Myxosarcina sp. GI1: one gene and its partner. The main gene of each other region encodes a partner of the protein of the gene in region 2 in a complex. Links are inferred from orthologs where the notes say so. Each region holds a gene or a part of one and is shown on either strand. Other genes may lie near its edges. The genes, in order: tsaE and tsaD.

The links.
Region 1: the proteins of tsaD (region 2) and tsaE are in contact, whole or in part, in a crystal structure (PDB 6N9A), measured with the Thermotoga maritima proteins. The link is inferred for Myxosarcina sp. GI1 from one-to-one orthologs. Residues at the interface, in WP_004082750.1 of Thermotoga maritima: Cys10, Asp11, Arg49, His50, Leu82, Gly84, Gly135, Gly136, Glu154, Thr155, Leu156, Asp157, Asp158, Ser159, Glu162, Asp165, Lys166, Arg169, Leu170, Tyr175, Lys213, Thr214, Leu217, Tyr218, Gln221, Arg222, Asn324; in WP_004082108.1 of Thermotoga maritima: Leu37, Gly38, Lys46, Lys57, Val59, Lys60, Ser61, Thr63, Phe64, Thr65, Leu66, Met67, Val69, Pro71, Tyr82, Arg83, Leu84, Asp86, Asp88, Phe89, Asp93, Ile128, Asp130, Glu131, Arg134.

What each region holds. Positions count from the first base shown.
Region 1 is NZ_JRFE01000026.1:183,626-186,746, reverse strand. Bases 329-3,121 are described here. They hold tsaE (tRNA (adenosine(37)-N6)-threonylcarbamoyltransferase complex ATPase subunit type 1 TsaE), read right to left. Parts: upstream 2,072-3,121; coding sequence 1,586-2,071; downstream 329-1,585. Other genes in these bases: KV40_RS21100 (response regulator transcription factor), read right to left, coding at 2,651-2,941; KV40_RS21105 (PD40 domain-containing protein), read right to left, coding at 2,089-2,667; petG (cytochrome b6-f complex subunit V), read left to right, coding at 1,119-1,235; KV40_RS21120 (cytochrome c), read right to left, coding at 511-885; purT (formate-dependent phosphoribosylglycinamide formyltransferase), read right to left, coding at 329-448. In the rest of the region: more of purT, read right to left, coding at 1-328. UniProt on the Escherichia coli protein: Required for the formation of a threonylcarbamoyl group on adenosine at position 37 (t(6)A37) in tRNAs that read codons beginning with adenine.
Region 2 is NZ_JRFE01000003.1:83,586-86,730, reverse strand. The notes cover bases 295-3,111. They hold tsaD (tRNA (adenosine(37)-N6)-threonylcarbamoyltransferase complex transferase subunit TsaD), read right to left. Parts: upstream 2,312-3,111; coding sequence 1,277-2,311; downstream 295-1,276. Other genes in these bases: psaJ (photosystem I reaction center subunit IX), read left to right, coding at 2,976-3,107; KV40_RS01235 (photosystem I reaction center subunit III), read left to right, coding at 2,437-2,940; KV40_RS01245 (TetR family transcriptional regulator), read left to right, coding at 295-1,177. Also shown: more of KV40_RS01245, read left to right, coding at 1-294.

The DNA of each region.
Region 1 (3,121 bases), on a different replicon or contig from region 2:
TTACATTGGGAAAGCCAATTTTATTACTTACCGCTTGTAATTCTTCTAGGTTTGTGGCATAAGCGTATTTAGCGGTACGAATCCCCAATTTTTTTGCTGCCAATTCTCTAATACGATCGCGATTCATCGTATAGTTGGTTGCTGCTGCCGTAGGAATAACGCTTATACCCCGTTGCTCGAACTCAATTAATTTCTCAGTTCTAATTGCTTCTATTTCGGGAACGATAAAATCGGGCTGATACTTGCTAACGATTCTATCTAAATCGTTGCCGTCCAGCATGGAAATTACTTCTGCTACATCGGCTACCTGCATTGCTGGAGCGTTGGCATAGCTATCTACAGCTATCGTATAGTTTCCCAAACGTTGGGCAGCAATAACAAATTCTTTACCAAGCTCGCCAGAACCCAGCAACATAATTTTTTGCGGTAGTTGAAGATTTTTATTCATAAATTTGCATTCGACATACTTTGCCACAGCTTATACCAATCTGTATGCCAAAAGAGCGTCATTTATAGATGTTGTAGAAACTCAAGTAAATCTGACATTTCTTGAGTCGTCGGTTGAAACTTAGGCATCGGAGGCGTGCGCCCGCTAATTACCTGTTCAATAGTGCCAATTTTAGATCTACGCTTGGAAACATTTATCAAACAAGGTCCCACACTATTATTGGCTCTGATGTCGTGACATCCCGCACAGTTGATTTGAAATATTTTGTAACCTCGTTCGACATTTCCTTTTAAAGCCAAGACTTCTTGGATGTAAGGATCGGAAATTTTATGCCAATAGACTCCTAAAATACTTATACCGGCAATTAGCACTGCGATCGCCAGAACAACAATCGAGCGGTTGAGCCAACTAGGAGCTTGGACTAACTGGTTATCCACAGAGCGGTAATGTTAAAAGAGGTTTGCTTATATTTACTTTATTTTACAAAATAGCTTAAGTTTTACAGATTTAGTTAATAAAATTGTAATAGTCGCGCTCTTTATACCCAACTAGGTTATAACCGCACACTTCAGATAAGTCTACTAAGTATGGCGATCGCACTCATTGCTTAAAATAAGACTGCCAACATAAGATATATTAAAATAAACAATTTATTGAGGAGAGCCAAACAGTGATAGAACCTTTACTATTAGGTATTGTTCTAGGTTTAATTTTTATTACTCTAGCAGGGTTATTTTTTGCTGCATATATGCAGTTTAAGCGCGGTAATAAGCTAGGTATAGACTAAGAAAAAACCAATCTTGCTTCGCTCAAAGTCAAAAATATTAAGTCAAAAGTCAAAAGTTTTGTGCTTGAACTTTTTGACCTGAGCTTTGGATTTTATACAAAATTTTGTTTACATAAAGTACTCAAAGCTTGTGTGAAAGCAAAAGTCAGAAGGCGATCGGCTCGAGCGCGCGCAGAAGAGTTAAAGCCTAATTCAAACTTTCAATTTAATAGTATACTGTCGCTAGTACGCAACTTGTTAGTAGCCTAATTTTAGGCGCGTGGTTTGAATCGCACTCCTAAAAACTTACTTTGATTTTTACCTTTTAACTTTTAACTTTTAACTTTTAACTTTTCCAATCTTGTCTCAAGTTAAGCTCGATCATCTCTGGCAAAGTTGTTCTCAAAATCGAAATCTAATTTTTTTCCAATTGTTTGCCAAGTTATTTTTCGAGTAGACGTAGAATTAGCAACAAAACTCAATTTTAAATCTAAATAGTTAGGCGGCTCATAAGATAAACGCTGCCGCCATTCAATAGCGGTAATTCCAGGAGCGACTTCTATACCTTCCCAGTACATTTCAGGATGAAGAGCCGTAGTTTGATTCGGTGATAAACGGTATAAATCGAGATGATAGAGTGGCAAACGTCCATCTAAATATTCGTTAATTAAAGTAAAAGTCGGACTGACAACTGCCTCTTTTATATTTAATCCTTTAGCTATTCCTTGAATTAATGTAGTTTTACCAGCACCTAGCTCTCCTGACAATAAAATCGTACTGTCAGGAGGTAACGTTTTACCCAATAAGCAACCGAATTTTTGAGTTTCTGTAATGTCTTTAAGAATTATGGTTGGCATTGAAAATACTCGATTTTTTACTCTGGTGGCGAATTACTTTCAGTAGCAGGAGAATTAGAAGGTAAGGATAAACCTTGACTCAAGCCGCGGTCGTAAATTTGAATATCCCACTGTCCCGAATGCTCGCCCTCAAAAGCTACGAAACGACCATTACCGCTAATGGTAGGGTTGCGAACTTCACCGACAAAATTTTTGGTAATGTTTTTAGTATTGAGAGCGAGACGATCGTAAACAAAGATATCTGGTTTGCCTAACTGTTCCGATACGTAGACAATATAGCGACCATCAGCACTAATATCGGCTTGGGACTGCATACTACCCGATTGATTCAATCCTGCTAATGAGAGTAAACGATTGCGCTGGCGATCGTAAAGCAAGACTCGGCGTTGACTGCTGCGATCGCTAGTAAATACTAGGTAACGACCATCATAGGAAAAACGAGGGTGTCCTTCAGCGGCAGTAGTATTTAAAGTGGCATTCAAAATTTGAGTGGGAGGAGTAACATAACCAGATTCGCTACAGCTAGCAAGGGCAAAAGTAACTGCGATCGCCAGATATTTTCCCAATCTGCTTTTGAATTTACAATACCATTTCATTGTAATCCTGGGGTTTGCTGTCTTCGGGTAAATTACAGCAGTTAACATCATCGATACATACTTTACCCCATTGCAAAGCCCACCTTACTAACTCTACGCGGTTATCGGTATTGGTTTTTTTTAAAATATTGCTGATGTGGTTGTCAACGGTTCTTTTACTAATATCTAAGCGAACGGCAATTTTCTGATTACTCAAGCCAGCAACCACTAGTTCTACGATTTCTAGCTCTCGCGTCGATAATAACGCTGCCTGACTAAACTTGCTAGTTTCCATGAGTATATTTTCCCCTAGTACATTTACTTATTACTCCATTTATTCTAAAAGATAAAAATTTTATCTTTTAACTTACTAAGGATAAACTCAACTAATCTTTAACATAAGCCAGACAAGAGCGAAATTACTATACGCCTCTTTTGATAAGTGAATTAAACGTTTTCAGTTAACAACAGTATT
Region 2 (3,145 bases):
TGAAGCTGCATTAGATTTATTCGCCGAAAGAGGAGTTACAGAAACTACTACTAAAGCAGTTGCCGAACGCGCCAATGTCAATGAAGTTACTTTGTTTCGCAACTTCGGCAATAAATATCGCTTGTTACTTGCAGTAATCGAAGATTCGGCAGTATTTGCCAAACTAGTTCACGCTTTGGTAGAAAAAGCCAACAGTAAAGAAACTGTAGCCGAATTTTTACAAGAATATGCCAAAGAAAGTTTGAATACCCTTGAAAAAGCTCCCGATCTAGTTCGCTCTGTAGTAGGAGAAGCAGGCAACTACCCAGTAGAAAACCGTTTGGCACTGGGAAAGGGATTTGCTGAAGCTAATAAATACGTAGCAGATTGTCTGGCAGAAGCGATCGCCGCTTCGGGAGCGGAAAGCCATTTTAGCGCCGAACAAATTGTCAGTTTGCTAAATAGTTTTTTGTTTGGTTACTTTACGATTAAATCTACTGCTGAAGGCTATTTGCTATGGGATAATGACGATGAATTCATCGAGAGCCTGACTGCCTTATTTTTGCAGGGAATTATTGCCGCTAAAGAGCATCCTGCAACTACTTTAAAATTTGAAGCGATAGAAGATTTACCCGCCAATTTAGTGCGATCGCTCTTGCTTCAGGCAAAAAAACTGGGAAAACAGGAATATGCCATAGTTTACGTACTGTTTGGTGCTGGTTTAACAGTAGAAGAAATAATCAATCTGGAGCGATCGCATTCTTTAGTCGAACCCCAACAGCATCTTCTACAAATTAACGACGGCGCAGTACGGCGCGTTCCGCTCAATCACTGGATAATGGGATTTCGCTATGGTTCGCCAACTGCTAATCCTCTAACCAGGTGGCTTAAAAATCGCAAAGACGAGCGAGCGGCTTTATTTATCAATGACTCGGAACAACCGCTCTCAGAGTTAGAATTACGTAATATTTGGCAGCTTGTAGCGGCAGATTTACTAACGCCTTTGGGAAAAGTCCCTACTGTAGAACAAGCACGTCAGACTTGGTGTGTCGAGATGTTAACCAAAGGTATCGGCTTGGAAGACCTAAGTATTTTGAGCGGCATGACCATCAAACAACTGCGACCATACGCTCAAATTGCTAGAGAAAAAGCGGCGATCGAACAAGCTACAAATTTAGACCGCAAACCATCTATTTAAAGCAGGGGGAGTTGAGGGCAGGGGAAGACTTTTTTAAGTAGCAAGTAGCAAGTTTTCTGTTCCCTATTTCCCGTTTTCTATTTCCTCATAGCTTCTTAATTAATACAGTTCCATAACCTTAGTAATATTTAGGCGCGATCGCACTTCTAAAGTTAGAGAAGAGCTATGTCCCAAATTATAATGCTGCGCTGCGGCACAACCAATCATGGCGGCATTGTCGGTACAGAGCTTTAATGGGGGAAAATAAACCTGAAGCTCGTGTTTTTGCGCTGCTGCCAGTAAATGCTCTCTCAAGCCACTATTTGCCGCTACACCACCACCAATAGTAATAGTTTTGACTCCATAATCTAAAGCACATCTAACGCTACGCTGAGTCAAAACTCGCGCCACCGTTTCTTGAAAGCTCGCTGCTAGGTCGTTAACGGGTATTTCGCCTCGTTTTTCTAGTTTTGCTATCAGCCTCATTACTGCCGTTTTCATGCCGCTAAAGCTAAAGTCATATGGATGAAAGCCACCATTTGGTAGAGATATCTTGCCTTCTGGTAGTTTGAAAGCTTGAGGATCTCCCTGACGCGCTAGTTTATCAATGACAGGACCACCTGGATAACCTAAATTTAGTAATCTCGCCACTTTGTCAAAAGCTTCTCCTGCGGCATCGTCTCTCGTCGAACCTAGTAGTTCGTATTTACCATAATCTTTGACATGAATTGTGCTGGTATGACCGCCAGAGACTAAGAGACACATAAAAGGAGGCTGTAATTTGGGTTGAGCCAGATAAGCAGCATAAATATGACCCTCTAAATGGTGTACCCCCAAAAATGGCTTATTGTGGAGCATAGCCAGGGTTTTAGCTACGGCAACACCAACTAGTAAAGCACCTACCAAACCAGGAGTACAGGTGGCGGCGATCGCGTCTATTTGCTCCCAGTCTAATTGCGCTTCTTTTAGAGCGCGATCGATTTCGGGGTTAATAATTTCTAAATGTTGGCGCGAAGCTAATTCTGGTACTACGCCACCATATATTCGGTGTAATTCAATTTGCGAAGATACAATACTACTTAAAACTTCACGGTTTTTTACAATTGCTACCGCAGTTTCGTCACAACTTGTTTCGATCGCTAAAATAGTTGCCATCCTTTGATAATGTCTATCTAGAAGAACATCTTGGTTCGATTTACGGGCGACACAAACCCTCGAAATAAATTCGAGGGACGCGCCCTCACAAACACGATTATCCTGTAACTAAAGGAAACAGATTTATGCAAAGATTATTTGCTTTAATACTTGTTGTCACCTTGTGGTTTGGCGTTATGCCTGCTGCCAATGCTGCTGAAGAGGTAGCAAATCTAACACCCTGTGCGGAAAACCCTGCTTACCAACAAAGAGCGCAAAATTTCCGTAACACTACTAGCGATCCCAATTCTGGTGCTATGAGAGCCGAACGTTATGCTGAAGCTCTTTGTGGACCCGAAGGCTATCCACATTTAATTGTAGATGGTCGCTGGTCTCATATGGGAGATTTCTTTATTCCCAGCGTTCTCTTTCTTTATATCGCAGGCTGGATCGGCTGGGCTGGTCGCTCTTACATAATTGAAGTTAGAGACGATAAGAAAACAGAAATGAAAGAAATCATTGTCGATGTACCATTGGCACTGAAAAAAATGATTGCCGAAGGTCCACTATGGCCAGTATTGGCTTTTGGTGAATTTACCAGCGGCAAATTAACCGCTAACGACAACGAGATTCCCATATCCCCTCGTTAGATTGTCCCTTAGTTTATTTAAATGGAGAATATTTTATGGAAGGATTACAAAAGTTTCTTTCGACAGCACCAGTTTTGATTATGGTTCTGCTAACGGTTACAGCCGGAATTTTGATTGAGTTCAATCGCTTTTTCCCCGATTTGCTGTTCCACCCTTTAAATACCTAGTAGAGGGAGTTTTTGGCGATCGCATCGCTAAAAAGGCT